DNA from 2 places in the Marinobacter sp. es.048 genome. Region 2 is predicted to be linked to the other one. Evidence: predicted binding sites of a transcription regulator. Region 2 holds the regulator's gene; the other holds the start of a gene.
The links. The regulator sigma-54, encoded in region 2, starts transcription at its own class of promoters, with help from an activator protein. The targets are predictions, from matches to a motif close to ANTGGCATNNANNTTGCTNT.
Positions count from the first base shown of each region.

Region 1: the regulator sigma-54 is predicted to act here: its motif matches at 9,506-9,525, upstream of CFT65_RS19255 (PEP-CTERM sorting domain-containing protein).

Region 1 is NZ_FYFA01000001.1:2,340,249-2,355,961, forward strand. Features, by position in the region: gene CFT65_RS10890 (glucan biosynthesis protein) at 1-1,560, shown strand, start outside; gene CFT65_RS10895 (GntR family transcriptional regulator) at 1,672-2,352, shown strand; gene prpB (methylisocitrate lyase) at 2,419-3,306, shown strand; gene prpC (bifunctional 2-methylcitrate synthase/citrate synthase) at 3,493-4,623, shown strand; gene acnD (Fe/S-dependent 2-methylisocitrate dehydratase AcnD) at 4,746-7,358, shown strand; gene prpF (2-methylaconitate cis-trans isomerase PrpF) at 7,477-8,652, shown strand; gene CFT65_RS19255 (PEP-CTERM sorting domain-containing protein) at 8,748-9,449, opposite strand; gene CFT65_RS10925 (THxN family PEP-CTERM protein) at 10,221-11,063, shown strand; gene CFT65_RS10930 (PEP-CTERM/exosortase system-associated acyltransferase) at 11,136-11,951, opposite strand; gene CFT65_RS10935 (FAD-binding oxidoreductase) at 12,070-13,692, opposite strand; gene prpD (2-methylcitrate dehydratase) at 14,100-15,584, shown strand; gene CFT65_RS19260 (PEP-CTERM sorting domain-containing protein) at 15,673-15,713, opposite strand, start outside.
Region 2 is NZ_FYFA01000001.1:1,836,573-1,852,285, forward strand. Features, by position in the region: gene CFT65_RS08480 (YhdP family protein) at 1-634, shown strand, start outside; gene CFT65_RS08485 (carbon-nitrogen hydrolase family protein) at 664-1,509, shown strand; gene yjgA (ribosome biogenesis factor YjgA) at 1,579-2,106, opposite strand; gene mgtE (magnesium transporter) at 2,122-3,483, opposite strand; gene CFT65_RS08500 (HPr family phosphocarrier protein) at 3,611-3,880, opposite strand; partial or broken gene CFT65_RS08505 (RNase adaptor protein RapZ) at 3,888-4,271, opposite strand; one part of gene CFT65_RS08510 (IS3 family transposase) at 4,509-5,389, opposite strand; one part of gene CFT65_RS08510 (IS3 family transposase) at 5,389-5,716, opposite strand; partial or broken gene CFT65_RS08515 (RNase adapter RapZ) at 5,994-6,224, opposite strand; gene ptsN (PTS IIA-like nitrogen regulatory protein PtsN) at 6,253-6,723, opposite strand; gene hpf (ribosome hibernation promoting factor) at 6,811-7,119, opposite strand; gene CFT65_RS08530 (RNA polymerase factor sigma-54) at 7,221-8,744, opposite strand; gene lptB (LPS export ABC transporter ATP-binding protein) at 8,903-9,628, opposite strand; gene lptA (lipopolysaccharide transport periplasmic protein LptA) at 9,606-10,172, opposite strand; gene lptC (LPS export ABC transporter periplasmic protein LptC) at 10,156-10,740, opposite strand; gene kdsC (3-deoxy-manno-octulosonate-8-phosphatase KdsC) at 10,737-11,285, opposite strand; gene CFT65_RS08555 (KpsF/GutQ family sugar-phosphate isomerase) at 11,310-12,290, opposite strand; gene CFT65_RS08560 (ABC transporter ATP-binding protein) at 12,479-13,291, shown strand; gene mlaE (lipid asymmetry maintenance ABC transporter permease subunit MlaE) at 13,288-14,070, shown strand; gene mlaD (outer membrane lipid asymmetry maintenance protein MlaD) at 14,105-14,554, shown strand; gene CFT65_RS08575 (MlaC/ttg2D family ABC transporter substrate-binding protein) at 14,587-15,240, shown strand; gene CFT65_RS08580 (STAS domain-containing protein) at 15,237-15,569, shown strand; gene CFT65_RS08585 (BolA family protein) at 15,674-15,713, shown strand, end outside.

The sequences.
Region 1 (15,713 bases), 500 kb from region 2:
CTGGCGGCACTGATGAGTGCCGGCTCGTTACCTTTGGTGCCCTTCGTGCACGGTGCCGGCATTCAACCGGTACCTGGCAGCCGGCCCCATGCATTCAGCTATGCCTGGTTAAAGGGCCGCGCCCGGGCACTGGCAGCCGAGACGTATCTATCCCATGAAGGTGAGTTACCCCAATCCCTGAAAACTCTCCCCTGGGATGACTACCAGGCTATTGCTTTTCTGGCCGACCAGGCGCTGTGGCGTGACGACGATACCGCTTTCCAGGTTCAGCTCTTCCACCTTGGACTTTATTTCCAGCAGCCCGTCAAAATTCATGAAGTGGTTGATGGTGAAGCTACCGAATTGGCCTATAGACAGGATCTGTTCCGGTACAACGGCGATCAGCCTCTGGGCGATTTGCCAGAGGACCTGGGCTACGCCGGTTTTCGGATTCACTACCACAACAACTTTGCCCTGGATCTGGCCGCCTTCCTGGGCGCCAGCTATTTCCGGGCGGTTGGCTCAGAGATGCAGTATGGTCTGTCGGCCAGGGGGCTGGCGATTGATACCGGCATGGATCGCGAAGAAGAGTTTCCCCGGTTTTCCGAATTCTGGCTGGAAAAGCCGGCACCAGGCAGCCAACTGCTTCGGGTATGGGCGCTGCTGGATTCTCCCAGCACCACCGGCGCCTACGCGTTCGTGCTCGACCCCGGGCGCCATATGGTCATGGACGTGGATGTAGCGCTTTACCCGAGAACGGAAATCACCCGTGCAGGGATTGCGCCGCTGACCAGCATGTACCAGGTGGGTGAAAATGACGATCGCATGGGCTATGACTGGCGGCCGGAAATACACGATTCCGACGGCCTGGCCATACGCAACGGCAACGGCGAGTGGTTGTGGCGGCCGTTGGTGAATCCTGCGAATCTCCGGTTCAACAGTTTCCAGGATATCAACCCCGTCGGCTTCGGCCTGTTGCAGCGCGACAGGAATTTCGACCACTACCAGGATGACGGCGTGTTTTACGATCGCCGGCCCAGCCTCTGGGTGGAGCCCCGCGGAGACTGGGGGCGGGGCAGTGTTGATCTGGTGGAAATCCCCACCGTGGATGAAACCTTCGATAACATCGTCGCCTTCTGGCACCCGGAAAAACCTCTGTTGCCAGGCCGGGAGTACCTCTTCAGCTACCGCCTGCACTGGGGCGAGCAAGCTCCGTTACAGCCCTATGAGTTGGCCACAGTGCGGGCAACCCGGACGGGTCTGGGTGGTGTCGTGGGCCAGAAACGAACCTACTTTTCATGGCGTTTTGCTGTTGATTTCGCGGGTGGCGCGCTTGAAATGCTTGGCAAGAATGCGGATGTAGAGCCCGTCATCAGTGTGAGCAGGGGAGAGGTTGAGATTACCTCCGCCAGACCATTGTCTGCAATCGACGGCTACCGGGCCATGTTCGACCTGGTGCCGGATGACTCCATTGAACCTATCAATATCCGCCTGTACCTCAAGCTGGGCGCCGAGCCGCTGACGGAGACCTGGTTATATCAATACACACCGCCAACGGTTGCCGAACGCCAGATCTATTGATTGATTTCATCTATTGTAAACAATCTAAGGCTCAATTTAACCAATATTGTTGACAATATGACCGCTCAGGCGTAGCTTTGCTCAAAATCAACCCGGTTTTGTTGACAACCTATGGCTGAGTTACTGTCTACCACCTACACCCGCGCCGATGAGGCTTTTGATTGTCTGCAAACGGCAATCGTGAAGGGTGAGCTGGCGCCCGGTGAAAAAATTGGCGAGCTGGAACTGTGCTCACGGTTCAATCTTACTCGCGGCCCTCTGCGTGAAGCACTCGGCCGTCTTGAATCCCGTGGCCTTCTGGTGCGCCGCCCCCACGCCGGCGTCAAGGTGGTTTCAGTCAGCGCCTCCGAGCTGATGGAGCTCTACCGCATACGCGAAGTGATGGAGGGGCTGGCCGCTCGACAGGCCGCCGAGCGCATGACCGACCAGGAAATTGCCGATCTTCAGGCAACCCTCGACACCCACGAACGCATGATCGACGAAGCCCAGGGCCAGGCCTATTACCAGGCCGAAGGGGATTACGACTTCCACCACAGAATCGCCACCGGCAGCCGCAACACCAAACTTGCCCAGATGCTGCTTGGTGATCTTTATTACATGGTACGGATGTACCGATACCGTCTCAGCACCTCCACCGGACGCCCCCAGCGGGCTCTCGGCGAACACCGCCGTATCGTCGAGGCCATCGCCCAGCGCGACGGTGAACTCGCCGAATTTCTGATGAAACGCCATATCAACGCAGCAAGACAGAACATCGAGAAAAAGATCCAGGAAGGCGAACTAACCATTTAACGTAGGTCGGATTAGCCAGAGGCGTAATCCGACAACAAGAATCCAAAAACAGAAGAGGCCAACACCATGTCCAACAAACTCAGCCCCGGCGCCCGCTTCCGCAAAGCGCTCAAAGACAACCAGCCCCTGCAGATTGTCGGCACCATCAACGCCTACGCCGCCATGATGGCCGAGAAAGTCGGCCACCAGGCCATTTACCTGTCCGGCGGCGGCGTCGCAAACGCCTCCTATGGTCTGCCGGATCTGGGTATGACCTCCATGAACGATGTGGTCGAGGACGTTCGGCGTATTACCGCAGCTACCGACGTACCGCTGCTGGTGGACATCGACACCGGCTGGGGCGGCGCTTTCAACATCGGCCGCACCATCCGCGAGATGGAACGTGCCGGAGCCGCCGCTGTCCATATTGAAGATCAGGTTGCCCAGAAGCGCTGTGGCCACCGCCCGAACAAGGAAATCGTGTCCCAGGAAGAAATGGTCGACCGGATCAAGGCCGCCGTGGATGCCCGTGAAGACGAAGACTTCTTCATCATGGCTCGCACCGACGCCTTCCAGAAAGAAGGCCTCGAAGCCGCCATCGAGCGCGCCAAGGCCTGCATCGAAGCCGGCGCCGACGGCATCTTCGCCGAAGCGGTTACTGAGCTTGAACACTACAAGGCCTTCTCTGAAGCCCTGGACGTGCCCATTCTGGCCAATATCACTGAATTCGGAGCCACACCGCTGTACAACCGCAAGGAACTGGCCGAAGCCGGCGCCGACATGGTTCTTTACCCGCTCAGCGCCTTCCGCGCCATGAACAAGGCCGCCCTGACTGTTTACCAGAGCATCCTGGAGAAGGGCGACCAGAAAGACGTGGTTGACCTGATGCAGACCCGGATGGAGCTGTACGATTTCCTGAACTACCACGATTTCGAGCAGAAGCTGGACCAGCTTTTCCAGCAGAGCAAGGGTTAAATGAAGTTTGTTGGATTACGCCTCCAGCTAATCCAACCTACAAAGATTTCGACATTGCGAATGTAGGTCGGATTAGCCTCAGGCGTAATCCGACATTCAAACCCGAAATCCAGCAACAATTACGTAGGTCGGATCAGGCGAAGCCGTAATCCGACACCCCAAACAAGATAAAGGTGGGAGACAACAATGGCTGAAGCAAAAAAACTGAGCGGCGCAGGCCTTCGTGGCCAGGTAGCTGGTGAAACCGCCCTGTGTACCGTTGGCCAGAGCGGTGCGGGCCTGACATACCGTGGCTATGACATCGCAGATCTGGCCGAAAAAGCCCAGTTCGAGGAAATCGCCTATCTGCTTCTGCGCGGCAAACTGCCAAACCGCCAGGAACTGGACGCCTACAAGAAAAAGCTCCAGAGCCTGCGGGGCCTGCCGGCTGCCCTGAAAACCGTGCTTGAGCAGATCCCTAAAGACGCGCACCCGATGGATGTGATGCGCACCGGCTGCTCCATGCTGGGCAATCTGGAAACCGAAGAAGACTTCAGCGAGCAGGACGACAAGATCGACCGCATGCTGGCGGTGTTCCCGTCTATCATCACCTACTGGTACCGCTTCGCCCACGAAGGCGTTCGGCTTGAAACTGAGAGCGACGTGGACTCTATCGGCGGCCACTTCCTGGAACTGCTGCGCGGCAAGAAGCCCAGCGAATTGCACGAGAAGGTGATGAACGTCTCCCTGATTCTCTATGCCGAGCACGAATTTAATGCTTCCACTTTCACTGCCCGTGTCTGTGCCTCCACCTTGTCTGACATCCACAGCTGCGTTACCGGTGCCATTGGCACCCTGCGAGGCCCCCTGCACGGTGGTGCAAACGAAGCGGCCATGGCGCTGATCCAGAAGTTCCAGACTCCGGAAGAGGCCGAAGAAGGTCTTCTGGGCATGCTTGAGCGCAAGGAAAAGATCATGGGCTTCGGCCACGCGATCTACAAGGAATCCGACCCGCGCAACGCCATCATCAAGCAGTGGTCCAGGAAGCTGGCGGAAGAAGTGGGTGATACCGTGCTGTACCCGGTATCCGAGCGCTGTGAAGCCGTCATGTGGCGCGAGAAGAAGCTGTTCTGCAACGCAGACTTCTTCCACGCATCGGCCTATCACTTCATGGGCATTCCGACCGAACTGTTCACCCCGATCTTCGTGATGTCCCGCGTCTCCGGCTGGACCGCCCACGTGAAAGAGCAGCGCGAGAACAACCGCATCATCCGCCCAAGCGCCGATTACACTGGCCCGGCGGATTCGAAGTGGGTGCCGATCGACGAACGGCCGTGAATTGATGCCTGAGTGTCGGATTACGCCTGCGGCTAATCCGACCTACAAGCTAACGCCACCAAACAAGTAGGTCGGATTAGCCGCAGGCGTAATCCGACAAAACCAGAATCAGGGTATCGCCCATGAACACCGACTACCGCAAACCCCTCCCAGGCACCGACCTGGACTACTTCGATACCCGCCAGGCCGTGGAAGACATCCAGGCCGGCGCGTATGACAAACTCCCGTATACCTCCAAAATCCTGGCGGAACAACTGGTTCGCCGCTGCGATCCCGAGGTGCTGACGGACTCCCTGAAGCAGCTGATCGAACGCAAGCGCGACCTGGACTTCCCCTGGTACCCGGCCCGTGTGGTCTGCCACGACATCCTCGGCCAGACTGCCCTGGTGGATCTGGCCGGCCTGCGTGACGCCATCGCCGAGAAGGGCGGTGACCCAGCCAAGGTGAACCCTGTAGTGCCCACACAGCTAATCGTGGATCACTCTCTCGCCGTTGAGCACGCCGGTTTCGAGAAAGACGCGTTCGAGAAGAACCGTCAGATAGAAGACCGCCGTAACGACGACCGTTTCCACTTCATCAACTGGACCAAGACCGCGTTCAAGAACGTGGACGTGATTCCTCCCGGCAACGGCATCATGCATCAGATCAACCTGGAGAAGATGTCTCCGGTGGTTCAGAATCGGCCGGATGGGGAAGGAAAGCGCGTAGCTTTCCCGGATACCTGTGTTGGCACCGACAGCCACACCCCGATGGTCGATGCCCTGGGTGTCATCTCTGTCGGCGTTGGTGGCCTGGAAGCCGAGAGCGTCATGCTGGGCCGCGCCTCCATGATGCGCCTGCCGGACATCGTGGGCGTTGAGCTCACTGGCAAGCTGCAGCCGGGCATCACCAGTACTGATATGGTCCTCGCTATCACCGAATTCCTGCGCAAGGAAAGAGTGGTAGGCGCTTACCTGGAATTCTATGGCGAAGGTGCCGACAGCCTCAGCGTGGGGGACCGTGCCACCATCTCCAACATGACTCCGGAGTATGGCGCCACCGCTGCGATGTTCTACATTGACGGCCAGACCATCGATTATCTGAAGCTGACCGGTCGTGAAGACGATCAGGTTGCTCTGGTTGAGACCTTCGCAAAGGAAACCGGCCTCTGGGCAGACAGCATGAAAAACGCCGAATACGAGCGTGTGCTGAAGTTTGACCTGTCCAAAGTGGCCCGCACCCTGGCTGGCCCGTCCAACCCCCATGCGCACCTGCCCACATCCGAGCTGGCAGAACGCGGGATTGCCGGTGAATGGGAGCAGGAAGAAGGCAAGATGCCGGATGGCGCGTGCATCATCGCCGCCATCACCAGCTGTACCAACACCAGTAACCCCCGCAACATGGTGGCTGCAGGCCTGATTGCCCGCAACGCCAACAAGCTGGGCCTGACCCGTAAGCCCTGGGTGAAAACCTCCTTGGCGCCGGGTTCCAAAACGGTAAAAATGTACCTGGAAGAGGCCAAACTGCTGCCCGAGCTGGAACAGCTCGGCTTCGGCGTGGTGGCCTTCGCCTGCACCACCTGCAACGGCATGAGCGGCGCCCTGGATCCGAAAATCGCCCAGGAAATTATGGACCGTGACCTGTTCTCAACAGCGGTACTTTCCGGTAACCGGAACTTCGACGGCCGGATTCACCCTTACGCCAAACAGGCGTTCCTGGCGTCGCCGCCGCTGGTGGTTGCCTATGCGATTGCTGGCACCATCCGCTTCGACATCGAAAAAGATGCCCTCGGTTACGACCAGGACGGCAATCCCGTTACCCTGAAGGACATCTGGCCGGACGACGCGGAAATCGATGCCATCGTGAAATCCAGCGTGAAGCCGGAACAGTTCCGCAGCACCTACATCCCGATGTTCGACATCACCCGGGATGCCCAGGCCAACACCAACCCGCTGTACGAGTGGCGCCCGCAGAGCACCTACATCCGTCGTCCGCCGTACTGGGAAGGCGGCATGGTGGGTGAGAAAACCCTCAAGGGCATGCGTCCGCTGGCGGTGTTGCCGGACAACATCACCACCGACCATCTGTCGCCCTCAAACGCGATCATGATGAACAGTGCCGCCGGTGAATACCTGCACAAAATGGGTGTGCCGGAGGAAGACTTCAATTCCTACGCCACCCACCGGGGCGACCACCTGACCGCCCAGCGTGCTACGTTTGCCAACCCGAAGCTGTTCAACGAAATGGTCCGGGATGAAAACGACAACGTGAGGCAGGGCTCCCTGGCCCGCATCGAGCCGGAAGGCAAGGTTGTCCGCATGTGGGAAGCCATCGAAACCTACATGGATCGCAAGCAGCCGCTGATCATCATCGCCGGTGCCGACTACGGGCAGGGCTCCTCCCGTGACTGGGCCGCCAAGGGCGTAGCACTGGCGGGTGTAGAAGCCATCGTGGCCGAAGGCTTCGAGCGGATTCACCGCACCAACCTGATCGGCATGGGTGTTATGCCCCTGCAGTTCGAGGAAGGCACCACCCGCAAGACCCTGGGCATCGACGGCACCGAAACCTACGACGTGGAAGGCACCCCCGCACCTCGCGCCGAGCTCACGCTGGTTATCCACCGGAAGAACGGCAGCACCGAGCGCATTCCGGTCGTCTGCCGCCTGGATACCGCTGAAGAAGTGTCCATCTACAGCGCTGGTGGTGTGTTGCAGCGGTTTGCGGAAGATTTCCTGCAGTCCGAAGGGGCGGCGTAGCCTGAAAAAATGTCGGATTACGGCCCTTTGGCCTAATCCGACCTACGCCATAGCTATCGCCAAACAACGTAGGTCGGATTAGCGAAGAGTAATCCGACAAAGAGCTAAAGGGTACCCCATGCCTAACAAACCCCAAATCAAAATCCCCGCCACGTACATGCGTGGCGGCACATCCAAAGGCGTCTTTTTCCGCCTTCAGGACCTACCCGAACCCTGCCAGACCCCGGGCGAAGCCCGAGACAAACTCCTGCTCCGTGTAATCGGCAGCCCCGACCCCTACCAGAAGCAAATCGACGGTATGGGCGGCGCTACCTCCAGCACCAGCAAAACCGTGATCCTGGCGGAGCCCACCCAGCCGGATCACGATGTCGATTACCTGTTCGGCCAGGTCTCCATCGACAAGCCCTTTGTTGACTGGAGCGGCAACTGCGGCAACCTCACCGCTGCTGTAGGCGCCTTCGCCATCAACAGCGGTTTCGTTGCCAAGGACAGGATTCCGGAGAACGGCACCTGCACCGTGCGCATCTGGCAAGCCAACATCAGAAAGACCATCGTCGCCCACGTGCCCATCACCAACGGTGAAGTGCAGGAAACTGGTGATTTCGAGCTCGATGGCGTGACCTTCCCAGCCGCCGAAGTGCAAGTGGAATTCATGGACCCCGCCGATGGCGAAGGCTCCATGTTCCCCACCGGCAACCTGGTGGACGACCTTGAAGTGCCGGGCGTAGGCACCCTCAAAGCCACCATGATCAATGCCGGCATCCCAACCATCTTCGTGAACGCCGAAGACATCGGGTACAAAGGCACGGAGCTGCAGGACGACATCAACTCTGACCCTAAAGCTCTGGCCAGGTTTGAAACCATCCGTGCGCACGGAGCGGTTAAAATGGGGCTGATCCAGAACATCGAAGAAGCCGCCAATCGCCAGCACACTCCGAAAGTGGCCTTCGTTGCGAAGCCGTCTGATTACGTATCCTCAAGTGGCAAGAACATCGGGGCAGGGGATGTGGATGTCCTTGTTCGCGCTCTGTCCATGGGCAAGCTCCACCACGCCATGATGGGCACGGCTGCGGTGGCCATCGCTACCGCATCCGCCGTTCCCGGAACCCTGGTGAACCTTGCTGCTGGCGGTGGCGACCGTACCCATGTGACCTTCGGTCACCCCTCCGGAACTTTGCGTGTGGGCGCCGAAGCGAAGGAAGTGAATGGTCAGTGGACCGCAACCAAAGCCATTATGAGCCGCAGTGCGCGGGTATTGATGGAAGGTTGGGTTAGGGTGCCGGAATCAAGCTAGGCTTCCGGTTCATATTTGCAGATGTGAAGAAGGTCGGAGAAAGGAGTTCCCCGACCTTTACAATTCAGCTAGCAATAATTTGATTAGTTGCGGTATTACGAAGCTTTGCGGCTTCGGGCAATTCCGAGCCCCAACAGGCCCAGCCCAAAGAGTGCAAGGGTCCCGGGCTCAGGAACGTCCACAGTGCGGATGCCAGCCAGTGCAAAGTCTGTGTTGTCCGGGCTGCGCAGCTTCGCCGTGTCGGCGAAAAATTCAATGGAGGTTACTCCAGTGAACGCATCCAAAGACGAGAGGGGAGAGGCATTTGCAATTGTTCCCTCAAACAGCCCGGTTCCGTCCAGTGCGGTTCCGGTAAAACCACCACCAGCTCCGTTACCGTTCACTTGGAACTGAGCAATTTCCGCCACCGGGTCTGAGTTATTTGCTCCATTTCCAAAAAGGTCGAGGAAAAAAATTGAAGCGATGTCGACTGCGCGAGAAAACGTAATTTTCAGGCGTTGAACATCTGTTTTCTCGCCATCGCCAAAGGAAACCTCATCGTCGACGATGCCGATGCCATCTGATGAGCATGTGAGTCCAATCGGACCGCAATGCGTGATGTCACCGTCAAATGTAGTTTCCGTGAAGCCGGTTGATCCGTTTCCATCAAAGGCCTCGAGAGTGACCGAAAGGCTTCCGAATAGTCTTGGGTTGTTAGCTGTCCACCCGCCGTCTGTGAAATCGATCAGTCCCGCATTCGCAGATTGGGAAGCTCCGAGCGCTACAGCGAGCCCCATTGCCAGAAATGAAGTCTTCATTAAACACGTACTCCTGAATCGTTAATACTCAATGACCTTCATGGCCCGTAGAGTATAAAGCATTAAATGTGCCAGAGGTGTTAAACGCTTTTACTTCAGAGTGATAGGTGTTTGGAGGAACGTTTATTAGTTCGTCATGTAAAAGAATTCGACACACTATAAGCTTTCTGAGTCAGGATCATAAGAATCGTAAAATAATCAACGTTAAGCAGACTTCGACCGAATGCCTCCTGCCTTTTTAAGCAGGTCTGATAGCGCGCCGGTAAACAGGCCCTTCCAAAAGTCCTCTGGTTAAAGCTGATAAGAGGGCGCGCTGAGTTTTGGGAGCTTGCGAAGCCCGTACCTGAGGGTCGCCAGACCTCCGGGTTCAGCTCCTTTCGTTTTGCAGATGCGGACGAGGCTGAATTCAGTGTGATCCGAATCGACAGTTTGGTGATGTCAGTAAAGTTTACGCCCGATTCGGCCAGTTCCTTGTTGAAGTAATTGTTTAATTCTTAACTGACTATAAAAAGCTTCATTTAAACACTTTCCTTCTAATGAAATTGAACTCAAGCGTCGCTGAATAGACATGACGCCTATTGCGATTCATTTTCGCCGGTTCAACGTCGAATATCCTTACACTTTGATCTCGGGATCAATAAAATAATATTTTTAACTACCTGAAAAATAAATATTTTTATTATCTGGTATGGGTCATGCTTATTCAGGAGTACCGCTGACTCGCTGGCTTGAATTCCGGCTGCCAGCGTTCACAATCAAGGAGAGATAATTATGAACACAGCACTTAAAAGAACCCTTCTATCAACGGTTGTCCTGCCTTTGACTCTCGGCGCGGCATCTGCCAGTGCGGTGATGATTGAAGAGTGGGGCTATGACGTCGACAGTAACTTCTCTAACACGAGCTACACTGCAGCAGATGGTGATAACGACGGCACCATTGTTGAATCTGATAATGAATTGTCATGGGGCGGCAGTCTTGATCCTGCTTCGGAGGATCGGTCTTCGGTTTCAATCGAGGATGTATCTTCGGCAGGCGGTCTTTTCACCAATGTGAACACCGTAGATGGTGGAACCTTTACCCACGACAACAATATTATCAATGCCGATTTTCAGTCGCTGACAGGATTTGATCTGACGTCCACGCTGATATTGACTCCCGTTGATCCCGCCGGGCCAGCGTTGGAGCCAACATCGCTGACGTTCATGAGTTTCTTCAGTGAAACATTCAACAGGGATGAGCCCGGAGACTGTAGTTTCCCATCAACCTCAGCGTGTGATGACATCTTCACCATTGATAATTTTGACGAGCTAGGTGCCGTGGATAATGGTGAAGGAGGCTTCGAGTTCGCTCAGTCGTTCGTCATCGCCGATTACAAGTATACGGTGTTTCTGGAGTTGGCCGGCCTTGCGGTCCTGGATGATGACGCCTGTACAGCAGCAGGAGCCAGCTCTGGATGTGTCGGTCTTCTGACTCTTGAGGATACCGAAAACAACTTCGACACCAGTTTCCGGATCACCGCGTCAAAGGTACCTGAGCCTGGCACGCTTGCATTGCTGGGCCTTGGCCTTGCCGGCTTGGGTCTGTCACGCAGGAGAAAAGCAGCAAGTGCATAATGTCTGAACGGTTATAATGTTCAGATGCCACTGCTGAAAAAAGAAGCCCCCGCCTCGCAGCGGGGGCTTCTTTTAGTTGTTATCCGGTTTAGCCGGCAAGAATCGTCCCTCATCCGTAATCAACGACCAGACATCGGGACGACGCTTCTTGATACGGTCAATCAGTGACGCTGCTTCGGTGAAGGCAGGGCGGCGTAGCCCGTGATACTCAAGCACCGGTCCCACATGGTCAAATTCCACTCCAAATCGTTTTAACAGGCGCAACTGGGCTGGCTCCATAACCGCCATCCAGTGGGTTATGCCATGTTTAACTGACATTTCGAGAATGGCAGCGAAAAGCCCCAGGCTGATATAGGGAACTGCCCGTTTGCCATTTTCTGAATCGCTGTAACTGGCCTGCTCGCTGACACCCGTGACAGATTTGTCCTCATTGAGGCGCTTCCGAAACTCCCGGCTGACTGCCATCCGTGATATTTCTGCGATCTGATCACGGCGGGCGAGTGCAATCGCTTCTTGTGCTCGTCGGCTCATTCGGTGCGTGCAGGGGGCCTCCATCGGGAAATCGCCTTCTTCGGGGTGGTCGCCCGCCATGACAAGACGAACGGTGGCCACGCTGTGTCCCGTCGCCCGGTGCCGAATCAAAGCGTGAGCGGACCTCGGATCGTACGAATCGTGCTCCCGGTTATCGACAAAGCAATTCGGGTCCTCGAAAGGCCGGTCGATGCAGTAAACCTGATAGCGAACTTCGAAGACCTCATTGATCGCTTCTGGCGAGGTTGCCAGCTCTACATCGAAGACTGAGTGAAAAATGTTACCGATGTCGTCTTCGTGAGCGTTCCGGTTTTTGGTATTTCCTCTCCCGTGTTGAAAAGCGGAGCCGTTTTGCATAATTAGGTCCTCATATTGTCCCGTTCAGGGAGGCTGTTATGGCGATAATCCATGGAGTAAAACCGCCGTCTCAACATCCACTGAGGGCGTACTACGGGTATATCGAGGTAACAGCAGATCAGACCTCGGAACCTTTTATCCTGTGCACGTATCGTCCTGGCGCCAGGATGAAATTGGGATCGACGGCAGCCTTCAATTGACTGGCAAGGCCAGGGAAAGCCGAGCGATCGTTATTCAGGGTATCCATGGCGTCGACGTTCAGGCGGTAGGGCAGGAAGCCTTCCTTTTGCCCTGCGTTCAGCAAGGCGCGGTAACAGTTCCTTGCCCGAGCTGTCGCATCCGGGTCCCTGCGATCAAAGAGCAGAGGCACGGTAGAGTCGAAGCAGCGGTCGTTTACCGTCGTCAAGGTAATAAGTGGATTGACACCGTATTGTGGGCAAATTCGTTCGATCATTTCGGTATAACGCCGAACATCGTTTCCCCTTATCGGGACCAGCGGCGCGAACCAAATGAGACCGCAGCCGTCCCGCGCGGGATTCTTTGGCCGTCCGGGCTCTGGCAGGGTGCCCGAGCGCCAATAGGCCAGCGCCAGCGCAACCTCGTTGGGAGTCCCATGCATGATTTCGAGCGCCCCGGAGAGCGTATCCGCCATGCCCTTAACCCGCGTTGCCAGCCTGCCGGGCAGCACGCGGGCGATAGTTCGTGCAGCCTTGACCCTTCGCCGGTTTATGAAGACCAGGCGGTCAGTCACGGGCCCAAGAATCCGCCTCAAGGTGCGCCTGGCCGCCCCAACCATCTCTCTGGACGCGTAAATCGCGCCAACACCGCTCCAGGCTGGAACGCCATAGCGATCAGCGAGAGCTTCAATTTCGTCGGCAGGCAAGACCCCGTCGATCGCCTTGTCTTCGGGGAAGGGTGCCATCATCGAGAGCATACGCTGGCTGTTGAGCAGGTTGATCGCAACAACAGAGCCACCAAGTGCGCGCAGCACTGCCCTGACTGTCGGTACGAGCAGTTCCAGTTTGGCGTCGTCTTTTGTGGAAAAGAAAAACGCAGTGACAGTTTCGGGAGCCGGTGCAAGGGCGATGGTCATTTTCACAACCACGCCGAAATTCCCCTGGCTGAAAAGCCCATCGAGATAAGGGCCAAGCCCCCATTTGAAAAGTCCGTCTATTTCCGCACCGCCAAGTTCGCTCAATGGGGTCCTGTAAAGCGTGCCGTCGGGCAGCACCGCTTCTATTTTGGTTACTGCCGCGAAATGGTCGGTAATCGGCGTGATGCCGTAACCACGCTCAAGTGCATTACCAAGAATGCTGCAAGTGGGTCCCGCGCCTGTCACAGGAACAAGGTAATCGCCATCATTGCGATCGAGGAATTCTCGCAGGGCGCCCTGAGTTACCCCGGGCTCAACAGTAACAACGCCCATTTCCGGGTCAAAATCGGAAATTCGATCAAGGCGGCTGAGGTCAAGGATTACGCAATCGTCTTCCACCGGGTTGGCACTGCCGTAACCCCAGTTGTTACCCGTGCTCACCGGGTAGACCGAGACCTTCCAGCGTTGCGCAATTTGTAGAATGTCTGCGACCTGCTCCTGTGTTTCCGGGCGCAGAACAGCCGGAATTGAGCGCCTGGTTCCAATTGTAGAGGCACCAAGATTCTCGGCGCTCGCCGAGGTGACTCCGGATTTTCCCAGGATAGCGGCCCATTCGGTAATTGCAGACTCGATAGAGGAACTAGTCACTGGCGTTTCCAAGGTTTATCGAAGATTTCGTAAATCTGTCTTTAAAGTGTAATTCCGGTTGTTCTTTGTTGGCACGAGATTATAGGCGAGACTAGGCTCGAATAAATATATTGTAGCATTACGGGTTTGACAGTGGTTTGAGTCTACTAACCTAATGGTAAACAGATAGTTGTATTGAAATTGGAGGAAATCGTCGTAAGAGTATTTATTAAATCAAATTAACCTGATTTTCTGGATGCGTTACGAACAATGTTTAACTTTTTGTTTTTAAGATCGATATTGAATATATAAGTCATTAATAAAATAATGAGTTGATCTTTTCTGGCAACGTGGAATAAGGGCGGCCTTCAGGAAACCATAAGCCAGGTTGGTCGCATCACGAACTGAGATACTCTGGAGCTCTTACCATGTCAGCAACATTCGATCTCAATGAACGCCCGGACTACGATGACCTGATACAGACCATTGCCGACTACACCCTGAACTACCGAATAAAAAGTCAGGAAGCCTGGAACACCGCCCGAAACTGCCTGATGGACACGCTGGGCTGTGGCTTGCTGGCGTTGCGATTCCCGGAATGCACCAAACATCTGGGCCCGATTGTAGAGGGCACGATGGTGCCCTACGGTGCCCGGGTTCCGGGAACGTCTTTCAGGCTGGACCCGGTAAAAGCCGCCTGGGATATCGGCTGCACCATTCGCTGGCTGGACTACAACGATACCTGGCTGGCAGCGGAGTGGGGGCATCCGTCGGACAATCTGGGTGGCATTCTGGCGGTAGCCGATCACCTCTCCCAGAAGCGGGTTGCAGAGGGCAAAGCCCCGCTCACCATGATGGATGTGTTGGAAGCCATGATAATGGCCCACGAAATTCAAGGTGTGCTGGCCCTGGAAAATTCCTTCAACCGGGTGGGCCTGGACCACGTTGTATTGGTCAAGGTGGCATCCACAGCCGTCACCGCAAAAATGATGGGCGCGAACAGGGAACAGTTGCTATCGGCGCTTTCACACGCCTGGGTAGACGGCCAATCCTTGCGTACCTATCGCCATGCACCCAATGCAGGGTCGCGCAAATCCTGGGCAGCAGGCGATGCGACATCCCGTGCAGTTCGGCTGGCAGACATCGCTATGCGCGGAGAAATGGGCATTCCAAGCGCGCTGACTGCTCCACAGTGGGGGTTCTATGACGTTCTGTTCAGCAAAACCAACAAAGACCAGAAGCTGAAGCCTGAGGATAAACGCCAGTTCTCTATGCCCCAGGAGTTTGGCTCCTACGTAATGGAGAACGTCCTCTTCAAGATCTCGTTCCCGGCGGAGTTTCATGCCCAGACAGCAGCAGAAGCGGCGGTCACCCTGCACCCGCACGTCAAAGACCGACTGGACGAGATCGATCGGATTGTCATTACTACCCACGAATCGGCTATCCGTATCATCTCAAAGCAAGGCAGACTTGCCAACGCAGCAGACAGGGATCACTGCCTGCAATACATGGCGGCAGTGCCACTGATCTTCGGCACTTTGACGGCCGAGCACTATGAAGACAGCTTTCACCAAGCTAACCCGATCATCGACCGAATCCGCGAAAAAATGGAAGTGGTGGAAGATGAAAGGTACAGCCGGGAATATCTCGAAGAAGACAAGCGATCCATCGCCAACGCTATTCAGGTGTTCTTTAACGATGGCAGCAGCACAGACAACGTGGCGGTTGAATATCCGATCGGGCATCGTCGCCGCAGGGAGGAGGGCATTCCGCTCCTTGAGGATAAGTTCCGCAATAATCTGGACACCCGGTTTCCGGGTCAGCGTTGCGATCAGATATTCGAGATCTGTAAGGATCAGAAATTGCTTGAAGCTACGCCAGTACAGGAATTTATGAGCTTGTTTGTCATATAGACCCGATACGCAATATTATAAAAAAACCCCAGGGAGCATCATTCCCCGGGGTTTCCTTAAAAAACTAGAGTCTGCTAAATAATTAGACTCAGGCTTTCCTGCTACGCCCAATAGCCAAGCCCAGTAAAC
Region 2 (15,713 bases):
CTCAATCAGCGGCGGTGCGCTGGCAGATCTGAATAAACTGTTAAATACCGAGATGCCGGTCACCAATCAGGGCACCAACATCGAGCTGGATCTGGAGTGGCCCGGCCGTCCGGATGAGTTTTCCATACCGGAGCTCAGTGGCTCGGTTAGCCTCAGACTGGATGAGGGTGTGATCCTCGAACGAAACAACACGGCCCAACTGTTCCGGGTCTTCAACCTGCTGAACTCCGATACACTATGGCGCCGGCTGAAGCTCGACTTTTCCGATCTGTATGAGCGTGGTGTGGCTTTTGACGCGATCTCGGGCAAGGCACAGATTATCAATGGGTTGCTGACTATGGATCCGGAACTGCAGATTGCGGGGCCGTCAGGGGCCTTCAAGCTCAGTGGCACGACCAATATGGCCAGCGAGGAGCTGGATATGCGGCTTGTGGTTGTGTTACCGCTGACCCAGAACCTGCCATTGGCGGCACTCCTCATGGGGGCAGGAGCGCCGATTGGTGGTGCTTTGTTTGTGCTGGACAAGATTCTGGGTGATCCTTTGAGCAGACTGACCAGCGCAACCTACAGTGTGACCGGCACGTGGGACGAACCGGAAGTGGACCTGCAAAGGGTATTTGACACCGGCGAATAACTTTTCGTTTGGCAACATCGGAGGCAGTCATGAGCAAGCGTGTTTCCAACCGGGTCGCAGCCATCCAGATGGTCAGCGGTCATGATATCGAAGCCAACCTGGCGGAAGCACAGCGGTTGCTGGCGGAGGCCGCTGGACAGGGAGCGTCTGTTGCGGTGCTGCCAGAGAATTTCGCGGTATTGGCAACCAGCCAGATGATTGAGTGTGGCCGCAAGGAAGCCGGCACAGAACCCGTTATCCGCACATTCCTTGCGGAACAGGCCCGTAAACTGGGTATGTGGATTGTCGGTGGATCAATGCCCGTGGCCAAGCGCCCGGACGGTTCGGAGATCGCGGACCGGGTCCGCGCAACCTGCCTGGTGTTTGACGATCAGGGCCGGGAAGTGGCCCGCTACGACAAGATTCACCTGTTCGATGCCATGGTAGAAGACGCCCATGGCCAGTACCGGGAATCCGACACCTTTGAGCCCGGCGAGCAGGTGGTCACAGTGGATACGCCGGCGGGGAAGTTGGGTCTGGCTATCTGTTACGATTTGCGCTTCCCGGAAATTTTCCGGTTATTGCGAGAGCAGGAGGTGGACTGGATTTGCCTGCCAAGTGCCTTCACCTGGCAGACCGGCGATGCCCACTGGTACCCGTTGATCCGGGCACGAGCCATCGAGAATCAGGTTTGGGTGGTGGCACCGGGGCAGGGCGGCCAGAACAGCACGCGGCGCCGGACCTATGGCCACAGCCTGATCTGTGATCCCTGGGGCCGTGTGGTGACGGAAATGGGAGAAGGCCCGGGGCTGGTTACCGCCGAGCTGGACTTGGAGCAGGTGGCCAAGCTGCGCACTCAGATGCCGGTATGGGGGCACCGTCGGCTCAAAGGTTGAAGGCAGTGGAAGTGGGGTTAGAAGAACGTTTCTTCTGCCCCTCTGATTCATGCCCGGTAATTCACAAATTCACGCTGCCTCTGCGTCATCGATGCATTCCCGGAGATAGCGAAACAGTTTCCGGGCCTGGCCGGTGTTTTTCTGCTTCTCGACATCCTTGCGGGCGTTGCGGGCCAGGTTTCGCAGGTGCTGCATATCGGCACTGGGGCAATAACTGAAGAACTCGCCAACCACGGAATCGCCATCGGCAATCATCCGGTCCCGCCAGCGCTCCGCCAGATGATGCCGACGGGTATGTTCCTCGCTACCGGCATCAAAAGCGTCGATGGCTTTCGCCAGGGCTTCTGGATCGTCTTCCTGACGGATCACCTTGCCGATGTATTGCAGGTGCCGGCGCTTGGCCTCGTTCTGGCGGATGCGCCGGGATTCTTCGATGGCAGCACGAAGAGTGTCGCTGATCGGCAGCGTTTCCAGCTGATCATTGCTCAGATCGAGCATCCGCTTGCCAAGGTCCTGCAGGGCGTGCATTTCCCGTTTTAGCTGCGATTTGCTGGGGCCGTCGTATTCCGGCGCGTCGTTGTCTTGATGGTCTTTCATAAATCCGAGATCCGCTTAAGCGTAGAAAATCGTGGCAAGGCCAAGAAAGGCCATGAAGCCAACCACATCTGTGACGGTCGTCAAAATCACGCTACCGGCCAGGGCCGGGTCGATATTGCGCGATTTGAGAAACAGTGGCAGAACCGTTCCCACAAACGCGGCGGCCACCAGGTTGATCACCAGTGCGGCTGCAATGATGGCACCGATCAGCACGTCCTGGAACCAGAGCATGGCGGCGCCTGCCACCACGGCGGCCCAGAGCAGGCCGTTAAGTATCCCGGAAAGGAACTCCCGGTTAAGCAGCCAGCCAACGTTAGCACCGCTGATCTGACCCACTGCCATGCCCCGGATGACCAGGGTCAGGGTCTGGCTGCCGGCAATACCGCCCATGCTGGCAACAATTGGCATCAGCACTGCAAGCGCCACCACTTTGGCAATGGTTTCTTCAAACAGACCGATCACGGCGGATGCGGTCAGTGCCGTAATCAGGTTGATGCCAAGCCAGACAGCACGGCGACGGGTGGTTTTCCACACCGGCGCGAAGGTATCCTCGTCTTCATCCAGGCCGGCCATGCTCATCAATGAATGGTCGGCATCCTCCCGGATAACGTCAACCACGTCATCGATGGTGATGCGACCCAGCAGTCGGCCTTCCTCATTCACCACCGGCGCCGAGATCAGGTCGTAGCGTTCAAACAGTGTCGCTACCTTGGTGTCGGAGAGGCTTACGGGAATAGGCTCGATGTCGGTATCCATCACTTCCCGCACGGTGGAGGCAGGGTTGGATACCAGCATTTTGGTAATGGGCAGCATGCCAATGAAATCGTCCCGCCGGCTGACCACGATCAGGCTGTCGGTCATGGGTGGCAGAGTGCGGTGCCGGCGCAGGTAACGCAGCACAACGTCAATGCTGATGTCCGGACGCACCGTAATGGTGTCCGTGTTCATCAGACCGCCAGCGGTGTCCTCCGGGTAGGAGAGCACTTCCTCCACCCGTTGACGGTCCTGCTCGTCCATGGTGTCCAGAACTTCCTGGATCACCGTATCCGGTAGCTGCTGCAGCAAGTCGGCGAGGTCGTCCGACTCGAAATCCTCGATGATATCCGCCAGTTCCTGGGCGTTCAGCTGGCTCAGGAAGTAACCACGGATATCGTCGCTCAGATACTGGAGAACTTCCCCTTCCAACTGCTTGTCGACGAGGTTCCACAGCAGGGCGCGCTGCCGGGGCGGGGAGGATTCCAGCAAATGGGCAATATCACTGGGGCTCAGGCCACCGTTCAGGATGCGGGCAACCTGCTTCAGTGCGCCACTGTCCAGGGCTTCGCTCAGGGAGCGAAGGCGCTGGCGGGCCTGGCTTTTTTCCAGAATATCGGTCATGAATCACCCGGCGTCAGAAAACGCCTGTATTATAGCGGAGTTAGGCGCAATCGGTGAGGCTGTGTTGTAGGTTTTTTTACTCGGGGACAGATGAAAAAGGGGTCAGAGTGAACTGGCCCCATCTTAATTATTCGCCTTCGCCGAAATAGTCGTTGATCAGTTCCACCAGTGCCTCGATGGCCTGTTCTTCGTCCGGTCCCTCGGCAATCAGCTCCACATCAGTCCCTTTGCTGGCGGCCAGCATCATCACCTGCATGATATTCTTGGCGTCGACATCCCGGCCCTTGCCGCTGATTCGCACGGCGCTGTCGAATTCGGATGCCGTGTTGACGAGCTTCGCCGTAGCACGCGCGTGCAGGCCCAGTTTGTTGATAATTGTAATCGGGCGGCGAATCATGGTTCGATCAGATCTCTTCCCGGGTCTGGAGGTGTGGCAGTTCGGTATGGCGAACCTGCACATTACTGTACCGTTGCCGGAAGTATTCACCCAATTGCTCGCATACGTAGACTGACCGGTGCTGGCCGCCGGTACAACCAATGGAAATCGTCATATAGCTTCGGTTGCTGTCGGCGAAAGAGGGCAGCCAGGTATCCAGAAATGCCTTCAGGTCTTCGATCATCTTCCGGCTTGCCGGTTCTTTTTCCAGAAATTCGATCACCGGCTGATCCGTACCGACGTATTTGCGCAGGCTCGTGTCCCAGTAAGGGTTCGGCAGACAGCGGACATCAAAGACGTAGTCGGAATCCAGAGGCACCCCGTGTTTAAAGCCAAATGATTGGAACAAAAGGGTCTGATTCGACGACGTTGCTACATGTCCGCAGTCGTACATGACATGCGGTGTTACATACAGTCGAAGCTGAGAGCTCAGCATCTCTCGCTGTATGCTCGAGTGAGTCTGTCATCACTACGATGCTTCTGCGGTGCGTGGACGTGCAGAGCGCTGTCGCGTCAGAAGATGATTCACGATACCGTTCCTGAGCGCGTATCTCCTCGATGTGTTGCCCCCGCTAAACCAGACACCACCTCATTCATTTGATGCCAGTTCCGCCCGGTATTCCCAGGGCGATTTCATTTTCAGTCCCTTGTGTGGGTGACTGCGGTTATAGTCCTCGATCCATTCCGGCAACTTCGCCATCACAGAGGCGGCGTCGGGAAGATCGTTCAGGTAAATATAGTCCCTTTTGAACGTCTTCACGAAGGCCTCAGCCATGCCGTTGCTCTGCGGGCTTCTCACAGGCGTAGTGCACACCACAAAGCCCAGAGAAGATGCGAACGCTCGCGTTTCTTTGGCAATGTAGCAGCTGCCATTGTCCGTCAGCCATTCCAGCGGGTGTGGAACATGCTCTGACTGGCCGAAGCGGTATTCCAGGCTTTCCAGCAACAGGTCCTGGACCATCTCAGCGGTGACTCCCCCGGTCGTCGCCACATAGCGCATCAGTTCCCGATCACAGCAGTCCAGGCTGAAGGCCACGCGAACCACCTCCTTATTCCAACAGCGGATCTCGAAGCCGTCTGAGCACCAACGGAGGTCCGGCTTCAACGTAATGACCTGGCCGTTGTGACAACGCTCCTGAGGCCGGCCCGTGTAACGGGGCAACAACAGCCCATCCTGCTTCATCAGCCGGTACACACGCTTGTGGTTCACTCGCTCATCGTTGGCTGCAAGCAACCGATTCAAGCGTGCCGTAATCCTTCGATAGCCATTGGCCGCACGGACTTCACACAGCTCTCTGATAACCGGCAAATGCCGGTCATCGTCCTGTTTTTTGTATCTGGGACATCTACCTTTCTGGCGGCCGTGAAGGCGATCCAGAAGGTTGGAGCGCGATACCTTCAGTACCTCCGCTACCCGCTTCAGAGGGTATCGTCCGGTGGCAGCAACGGCATGCGCGAGATCAACTTTTTTGACTGAGCCACCTCCAGAGCTTCCCGGAGTATTTCAGCTTCCATCGTCTTGCGGCCCAACATCCGCTCCAGGTCCCGAACCTTTTTGTTCAGGGCCTTCACCTCGGATGCACTGACAACCTCATCACCGGATTCAATCGCGGACATGCCACCGTCTTTCATCAGCTTCTTCCAACGGAACAACAGACTTGCTGATATACCATGACGTCGCGCTACAAGCGACACTGACATGCCTGGCCGCTCACACTCAGCAACCATGAATGCCTTCTCCTGTGCGGAATACCGGCGACGACGTTGCACTCCGGTTATGACTTCGATTCTCTCCACCTTGGACACTCCTTTGCACTAGGTCTATGCCTAGGCCTTTGCTTCTACCAAGGTGTCCGGTTTAAATGGGGGCTACTACAAGGGCAGTCTGATCTTCGACGACGACGTGCTACATGTCCGCAGTGTACATGGATGCGGTGGTGTACAGGTCGGAGTGGAGAGGGTCAGCAGATCTCGCTGGTATGGCTCCGGAGTGAGGTCTGTCACTACGGATGCTCTGCGGTGCGTGGACGTGCAGAGCGACTGCTCGTCGGGTCAGAGATGATACGGTCCTGAGGCGGTATATCTCCTCGAAATTGGCCAGCTCCCCGGACAGGTTGCGGGCATCGATACTGACCGCCATCTTGCCCAGTCGACCAGGCTTGGTCTGGCTGGCTGCTTCCCGGGTAAGGGGGAAGAGCAGACCAATGGGAAGATTGTCGATGCAATAGAACCCGAGGTCCTCCAGCACATGAAGTGCGGTACTCTTGCCCGAACCGGACCTGCCACTGACGATAATCAGCTTCATGACCACCTTACCTCCACTGCAATGAATATCATCCGCCCGAGGCGGTCATGCGCTGGTACAGCGTACTGGCGTCCTCGCATTGCCGGAGGCGATCACAGAACGACCGCTCATTGAACTTCTCGGCCAGTTGGCTGAGCAGCTCCAGATGTTCGCTGGTAGCCTCTTTCGGGACGATCAGGGCAAAAATCAGATCGACCGGCTGATTGTCGATTGCATCGAACTCCACGCTTTCTTCAAGCGTCATCAGCACGCCCACCACGTGATCAAGTCCCTCCAGGCGGCAGTGGGGAATGGCGATTCCCTGTCCAATGCCGGTGCTGCCCAGGCGCTCACGGGAAATCAGGTTGTTGAAGAGCTGGGTCTCGCTGAGCGTGTTGTCCTGATGGTTTATTTGCTCGGCAATAAACTCCAGGGCCCGTTTCTTGCTGGACGCAGGTACCCTGCAGAGGGTGAGCTCCGGAGCAAGAATGTTGTCTATGGTCAGGGATGTGTCGCTCATGGATCGACTGCGTTTCCGTTAAAAAAAAGGCTGCGACACGTTGCTCATGTCGCAGCTCGATTAGATGACTTGCATGAAAACAACCAGTTAGCGAGAGCCGTTTCCGTGCATCCGGTCTACATTCTTTTCCTTATGCTTGAGGATCTGGCGGTCCAGCTTGTCGATCAGGGAGTCGATGGCCGCATACATATCCTCGTTTTCTGCCTTTGCGTGAATCTCACCACCAACCACGTGCAACGTGGCTTCCGCAATCTGGCGCACCTTTTCCACTTCCAGGGTTACCTGGCAGTTACTGATGTGGTCAAAGTGACGCTCGAGCTTCTCGAACTTCTCTGAAACATAATCCTTCAGTGCGGGAGTCAGTTCTACGTGATGGCCTGAAATATTGAGTTGCATAGGCGTCTCCTGTTGTCATCATGCCGGCTCCCGGGAGCCGGTCTGGGTGCTGACGCATTGTGCGCCGGCGAATATGGTATTGCGTCCCGCCCCAGGGGTATTCAGACCAATCGCTTGCGCTCGTTAGACGGCGGAATGTGCATGGCCTCCCGATACTTGGCAACGGTGCGTCGCGCAACCTTGATTCCCTGTTCCCCTAGCATGGCTGCAATTTTACTGTCGCTCAACGGCTTTTTCGGCGTTTCGGCGGCAATCAGCTTCTTGATCATCGCGCGAATGGCCGTGGAAGAGCATTCCCCGCCCTCGTCAGTGCTGACATGGCTGGAGAAGAAATACTTCAGTTCGAATATGCCCCGGGGGGTATGCATGTATTTCTGGGTCGTTACCCGTGAAATCGTCGACTCATGCATTTCTACCGCCTGGGCGATGTCTGAAAGGATCAGCGGCTTCATCGCTTCTTCGCCGTGATCCAGGAATCCCTGCTGGTGCTCGACAATGCGGGTCGCCACTTTTAGCAGGGTCTCATTGCGGCTTTGCAGGCTTTTGATAAACCACTTGGCCTCCTGCAACTGATCGCGCAGGTAAGTGTTGTCTGCACTGCTGTCCGCACGCCTTATAAGTGAAGCATAGCTGGCATTCACCCGGATGCGCGGAGCAATTTCCGGATTCAGCTCAACACGCCAGCGACCATTGTGCTTGCGAACGATGACGTCTGGGATGACGTAGTCGGGTTCGGCGCGGTCAATAACGTCGCCCGGACGCGGATTCAGGCCGGTGATCAGCGCCAGGACCTCCCGCAATTGGTCTTCTTTCAGGCGGCTGCGGCGCAGCAACTGGGCGTAGTCCCGGTTGCCCAGCAGGTTGATGTAGTGAGTGATCACCAGTCGTGCCTGGGCCAGCCAGGGCGTTTCCGGTGGTAGCTGGTTAAGCTGGATCAGCAGGCATTCCTGAAGATCCCGGGCGAAAACGCCAGGAGGGTCAAAATGCTGCAGTCGGTGAAGAACCGCTTCCACTTCATCCAGCTCAAGGGGGTCCTCGTCGTTTTCATCCAGCATCCCGGCATGGATCTCTTCCAGGGCACTTGTCAGATAGCCGCGCTCATCCACCGCGTCCATCAGGGCATGTGCAATGGCCTGATCCCGTTCACTCAGTGGGGTCAGATTGAGCTGCCATTCCAAGTGATCCTGAAGCGTTTCAGTGGGCGAGTTACGGGTTTCGAAATCGTGATCGTTTTCGTCGTCATTGCGGGCTGCAGGAGCAGGGGCGGACTGGTATATGTCGTCCCAGGCAGTGTCTACCGGCAGATCGTCCGGAATATTGTCCGGAATTTCGTTTTCAGAGGACCAGTCCGGGCCGTTTTCGGATTCGTCCCAGTCTTTGGACGGTTCCGGCGCAGTTTCAGCGGCAGACTCGGTGGCGTTGGCTTCGCGCTCGTCATTAGCGGTAGCAGCGTCTGTTGTCTGGTCGTCGTCCTCGGAGGTCTCCAGCATGGGGTTGGATTCCAGTGCCTGCTGGATTTCCTGTTGGAGGTCGAGGGTAGAGAGCTGGAGAAGCCGGATCGCCTGTTGCAGCTGGGGTGTCATGGTCAGGCTCTGACCCAGCTTTAACTGTAAGGAGGCTTTCATAACCATGGTTCAGGATCCGTCACTCATCAGCGCTTTGTGTCATAAGTTGTGAAAAAAATCTTTATATGTCGGTTACTTGCCGTGATTTAACTTTACCCTAGCAAGTTCTTTGCCGAGTTTACTTGCTACAGGTCATCAAAACAATGAGCCATTCGGTGTCACAGCCTGAATTCGTCGCCCAGGTAGACTTCCTTGACCTGCTGGTTGGCAAGGATCGCCTCGGCATTGCCGGAGGCGATGATGTGGCCGCCGGACACTATGTAGGCGTTCTCGCAGATGTCCAGGGTCTCGCGCACGTTATGATCGGTAATCAGCACGCCGATACCCTTGTCCCGCAGGTGCCGGATGATGTGTTTGATGTCACTCACGGATATGGGGTCGACACCGGCGAAGGGCTCATCCAGAAGGATGAAGGCCGGCTCCATGGCAAGGGCTCGGGCGATTTCGACCCGTCGGCGTTCGCCGCCGGACAGTGCCATGCCAACACTGTCCCGGATATGGGTGATGTGAAACTCCTCCAGCAACTCCTCGAGCTTTTTCTCCCTATCGGCCTTGCTCAGACCCTGGCGGGTTTCGAGGATGGCCATGATGTTGTCGCGTACCGATAGTTTGCGGAATACCGAGGCTTCCTGGGGCAGGTAACCGATGCCTTGCTGGGCACGGCCGTGCATGGGCAGAGGAGTAATATCCCGGCTGTCGATGGTGACCCGGCCACGATCGGCGGGCACCAGCCCCACGATCATGTAGAAGCAGGTGGTTTTGCCGGCGCCGTTGGGGCCAAGCAGTCCGACGATTTCCCCACTGCGGATCTCCAGGGAGACATCGAGCACCACTTTTTTCTGCTTGTAACTCTTTGCCAGATTACTGGCTCTCAGAACTGCCATCGGATTCCTGTCTGTCAGAACGTCTGTCGGCGCTGCGTGGCTGAATTACCATCTCTACCCGGCCGCTGCCTTCGCCCGTGTCTGCGCCGCCTTCAGCGGTCACAACCCGGCCAGCGGTATCATAATGAATGACGTCGCCGCGGAACAGATTGCCATTCTGCTCGATGACCGCTTCCCGTTCAAAGGTCAGCCGGCTGTCGGTGGCAGACCAGGTAATGTTCAGTGCGCGGGCGTCGGTTTCGCCTTCGCCCTCTCGGGCCGGCTGCCGATATCTCGCCGGAGTGCCGGTGGCCTCGATCCGGCTGAGGCCGCCCTCTGTCCGGTACAGCACCACCCGTTCTGCGTTCAGGCGGGTATTGCCCTGCTCAAGCTCTACATCCCCGGTGTAAGTGGCAATGCCCTGGCCGTCGTCCAGGCGGGCGTTGTCGGCTGTGACCTTGATGGGGGTGTCGGAATCAAGGTCGAAAGCGGCCGCCGGGCCGGCCATCGCGACCGTCAGCAGGGCAGCCAGCAGGCTCCGGTATCGGTTAGTTTCCGGTTTCATAGCGTCCTTCCACCTGGGAGTTCAGTTCCAGAATCCGCTCGTCTATCCACGCCTTCATGCCCGTGGCCCGGGTAACACCGGTAACGTCGCGTATTTCTACGGGTGCGTCTGTATATACCATGCCCCGGTCGTTATCCAGGGTCAGGGTTGATGTTGTCAGGATGGCGTCCCGTTCGCCAATAGTGCGCTGAATCCGGACATTGTCCGTCAGGTACACCAGATTCTGGTTTTGCAGCAGGCTGCCATTCTCGGCTTCAACAATCCAGGGAAGGGCATCCTCGCCGCCATACAGCTCGGCTCGGGGGGATTCCATGGTGGCCAGATTGCCTTCCTCAAACTGTTCAATGCGGGGGCTGGAGAACCGGATCTTCAGGTTGCCCGATTCGTCGAAGGATGTGTACCGGCCATTTACCACGAAGCCGTCCGGTTCCGCATCGCCTCGCAGAGCCGCTGCGTCATCATCAATGACCGGCGGCTCATCGCTTTGCCAGAGCAGAAAGACCGCTGCCACCAGGGTGCCTGCCAGCGCCAGTGTGCGCAGCCAGGGCCGGTCCGAGGCCCAGTTCACGCCTCAGGCTCCAGATAGGGCGCGAGCGCTGCGTCCAGCTTGCCATGGGCAGTCAGCAGCAGATCGCAGGCTTCCCGCACTGCGCCTTCGCCACCGCGGGCCCGGGTGCAGTAATCGGCATGTTGCTGCACCAGCCAATAACCGTTGGGCACGGTGATGCCGAGCCCCGCGAATCTGAGCGCCGGCAGGTCTGGCAGATCATCGCCCATGTAAGCGATGGCCTCGGGGCTGATATCCATAGTGCTGACCAGTTCCTGCAAGGCCACTTTCTTGTCCTCACGCCCCTGCATCAGATGCGGGATGCCCAGATCCCGCATGCGCTTCTCGGTCAACGGCGACTGCCGCCCGGTGATAACGGCCACGGTAATGCCGGCTGCCATGAGTTGCTTGAGTCCCAGACCATCCAGGATATTGAACGCCTTGAGCTCATCGCCTTTGGCACTGAAATAGAGTTTGCCATCGCTCATGATGCCGTCGACATCCAGGGCAATCAGGCGGATCTTGGCGGCTTTTGCCAGCAGGGAGTCCGACCATTGGTGCTTCATGTCAAATAGCTCCTCATAGCCCCCTCAGATTACGCCGGCTCGCAGCAGGTCATGCATGTTGATGGCGCCAATGAGAGCACCCTTTTCGTCGGTTACCGGCAGGGCATTGATCTTCATTTCTTCCATGATATTGAGTGCTTCCGCCGCCAGATGATCGGCCTGAATGGTTTTGCCATTCCGGGTCATCACCTCGTTGATGGGCGTATTATGAATATCCACCGATCGATCCAGAGTCCGACGCAGGTCACCGTCCGTAAATATCCCGGTGAGAGTGCCTTCCTGATCGACGACGGTTGTCATGCCAAGGCCCTTGCGGGAAATTTCCAGGAGAGCGCCGCTGAGGGGGGTGCCCTCGTTGACGACCGGAATCTGATCACCGGTGTGCATGATGTCGGATACCCGGAGTAGCAGCCGGCGGCCCAGGCTGCCGCCCGGATGGGAGAAAGCAAAATCCTCGGCACTGAAGCCGCGGGCCTCGAGCAGGGCAACCGCAAGAGCGTCGCCCATGACCAGGGTGGCCGTTGTAGAAGAAGTGGGTGCCAGGCCCAGCGGGCAGGCTTCAACCATGACGCTCACGTCCAGGTTGGCGACGGCTTCCCGGGCCAGGGTGGACCCGGCATTGCCGGTCATGCTGATCAGCGGCGCGCCCATGCGTTTGATCAGCGGCAGAATCGTAACCACCTCGCTGGTGTTGCCACTGTTGGAAATGGCGATAACCACATCCTGAGGCGTGATCATGCCCATGTCGCCGTGGCTTGCCTCACCCGGATGAACGAAAAACGAGGGTGTGCCGGTGCTGGCCAGGGTTGCTGCGATCTTGTTGCCGATGTGGCCGGATTTTCCCATGCCGGTCACAACCACGCGGCCCTTGCAGCCCATGATAACCTCGCAGGCCCGGGTGAACTGGTCGTCAATCCGGCTCTCCAGGGCGTCAATGGCGTCGCGCTCGATGCGAATGGCGCGGATGGCGGAGGTTCTGAAGTCGCTGGGAGTCTGTTCGGTCATCGGGCTTTGGGCCTGGCTGTCTGGACATTGAAAATGTGGGGCAGAGTATACCATTTTCATCCGGCAACGATGCCCGGTTAACGAAAGTTCAGTCAAACTGATCATTGCTATCAGTACATTTTGCGCTCTTTGGATTGAGCTCGGGCGCTCCATGGCATAATGTAGCGCCTCTTTGAAAGGTAGGGACTATGGATTCACCGGCTTACATATCGCTCAAGGATGTCGTGTTCTCCCGCTCTGGGCGCCGTATCTTCGATGGTGTCAGCCTGGATATTCCCCGCGGGAAAATTACCGCCATCATGGGCCCCAGCGGGACCGGGAAAACCACGCTTCTGCGTCTTATTGGTGGTCAGCTCAAGCCGGATTCCGGCAGCGTTGTGGTGGACGGCCACGAAGTGCCAAAGCTCAAGCGCAAGGCCCTCTACAGCCTTCGGGAAAAGATGGGCATGCTGTTCCAGAGCGGAGCTCTGTTCACCGATCTGAGCGTGTTCGAGAACGTCGCCTTCCCGCTTCGGGTACATACAAAGCTGCCGGAAGACATGATTCGCGACATTGTTCTGATGAAGCTTGAAGCGGTCGGTTTGCGTGGTGCACGCCACCTGATGCCCTCGGAACTGTCAGGAGGCATGACCCGCCGGGTTGCTCTTGCCCGCAGTATTGCGCTAGACCCGGAGCTGATCATGTACGACGAGCCATTCGCCGGCCAGGACCCCATTGCCATGGGCGTGCTCGTCAAACTGATCCGGGATCTGAACAGCTCCATGGGCCTGACCAGTGTTCTTGTTTCCCACGATGTGCCTGAATCCCTCAGCATCTGCCATTACGCCTGCATCATTTCGGACGGAAAAGTGATCGGCGCAGGCACACCCGAAGAGCTTCGGGAGCACCCCTCGCAGCAGGTGCAGCAATTCCTGCAGGGGCAGCCGGACGGCCCGGTACCCTTTCACTATCCGGCCGAAGGCGCTGCCCAGGATTTCGGGCTTCCCGGGGGTGCGTCTTGATCGACAGAATCGCAGCGTTCGGGCGTCTCTGGCTCAACATTATCTCATCATTTGGCCGCTCAGGCCGGTTTCTTGCGGGCGTTCTGGGTGGCGTGCCCAGGCCGGCAACCGGATTCCCCCTCCTGATCAAACAGCTTTACGCCGTTGGCGTTCTTTCCCTGGCCATTATTGTGGTCTCGGGCCTGTTTATCGGCATGGTTCTGGGGCTGCAGGGTTACACGATTCTCAGTGATTACGGTTCTGAAGCTGCCATAGGCCAGATGATTGCCCTCACTCTGGTGCGCGAGCTCGGCCCGGTTGTGACTGCATTGCTGTTCGCGGGTCGTGCGGGTTCCGCGCTGACGGCGGAAATCGGCCTGATGAAAGCCACCGAGCAGCTATCCAGTATGGAAATGATGGGCGTGGACCCGCTGCGACGGGTGATTGCCCCGCGCCTCTGGGCCGGGTTTATCGCCATGCCGGTGCTTGCGGTCATCTTCTCGGTGGTCGGCATCTGGGGCGGCATGTTGGTGGGTGTAGACTGGCTGGGCGTGTTTGAGGGCTCCTTCTGGGGCAACATGCAATCGTCGGTGGATTTTGTCGATGATGTCCTCAACGGGGTCATCAAAAGCGTCGTTTTCGGCTTCGTCTGCGCCTGGATTGCGGTTTATCAGGGCTATGACTGTGTGCCGACATCAGCAGGTATCAGTTCGGCGACCACAAAGACTGTGGTGTATTCATCGCTGGCGGTGCTGGGGCTGGATTTTGTACTGACCGCTGTCATGTTTGGCGATTTCTGATTCATTGATCAACGAGATAATACCGGAGCCGGAAATGGCACAGAGAACCACTGAAATCATTGTTGGCCTGTTCATGATCGCAGGCTGCGCAGCCTTGTTGGTCCTGGCATTGCAGGTAAGCGGCCTGTCGCCGAAATCGGCCGAGAGCACCTACACTATTTACGCCAATTTCAACGATACCGGCGGGCTCACGCCACGCGGTCGGGTCTCGATGGCCGGGGTGACTGTTGGCACCATTGAAACCATCAGTCTGAACAAAGAGACGTTCCAGGCTCGGGTGGAAATGTCGATTCATTCGGACGTCGACAACATCCCTTCGGACAGTTCCGCAGTTATACGTACATCCGGCCTGCTCGGTGAGCAGTACATTGATATATCGATTGGGGCCGAGATGGATTCGCTGAAAGAAGGCGATACCTTCTATTCAACACAGTCGGCCATGAACCTGGAGCGACTGATAAGCAACTTTGCATCGGGCCGTTGATTCGGGCCGGAAAGATTCAACAGGAGATCCTGATGTTTGCACTGAAACACCACATTCTGCTTGGCCTTATGATGGCCCTGGTTCTGGTTGCGCCGGTACAGGCGAGCGAAGCGGAGGAACTCCGCAAGTATGTGGATGAGAATACCCAACGGTTGGTTGAAAAGCTCAACGAAGAGCGCGGCCTTTACGAGCGCGACCCGGAAGCTTTTTATGAGAGCATGGATCAGACCCTGACGGACTTCGTGGACTTCCGCCGTATTGCTGCGCGGGTGATGGGGCGTTACGCCCGCCAGACGACGCCCGAACAGCGGGACGAGTTTGTGGTGAAGTTCAAGCGCAGCCTGTTTGACAGCTACGCCCAGGCTCTGGTGAGTGCGGAAAATTTTGAGATCCAGGTCAAGGAGGCAACCATCAATCCACAGAGTGAGGAACGCGCCTCTGTCCAGATGGAAGTGATCAGTGCATCCGGTACCCGCTACCCGGTAACTTATTCGATGTACAAGAACTCCGACGGCAAATGGTTGATGGAAAATGTCATCGTTGAGGGCGTGAACATCGGTCTGGCCTTTCGGGATCGGTTCAGTCAGGAAATGGAAGAAAGCCGCGGACAGATTCAGGCGGTGATCGACGGCTGGAGCGACGCTGTTGAATCCCTGAATCTGGACCAGGAAGTGGACAAATCATGACCACAGCGGTGCCCAGGGTCCAGCTTTCTGACGGAGCTCTTATGGTTTCAGGTGAGGTGACCACAGATACTGTCATCAGCCTGAGAAACGAGGGTGAGAAGCTGATCCGTTCGGTATCCGCCGATCTGGTGGTCGACCTGGATGGTCTGGTCACCGCTCACAGCGTGGTGCTTTCCATGCTGCTCTGTTGGCAACGCCTGGCACATCAGACAGGTATTTCTTTGTCATTCCGGGGTGTCAGTGGTCGCCTGGCCTCTCTGGCGGCCCTGAGCAACCTCGATGACCAGCTCGCGGGGTTTGGTCCGGAATCGGCCCATCCCGCCCACTGACTTTCCCGGCCCCGGTCCCTTTGTTTGCCGGACGGTAAAGCTGACCCGAGCGCCGGAATTGGTTACAATCTCGCCCCTGATTTCAAAACACCCGAGGATTTTTTATGGATGCCGCCCAAGTCACCGAGTTGGTCAAAGAAGCAT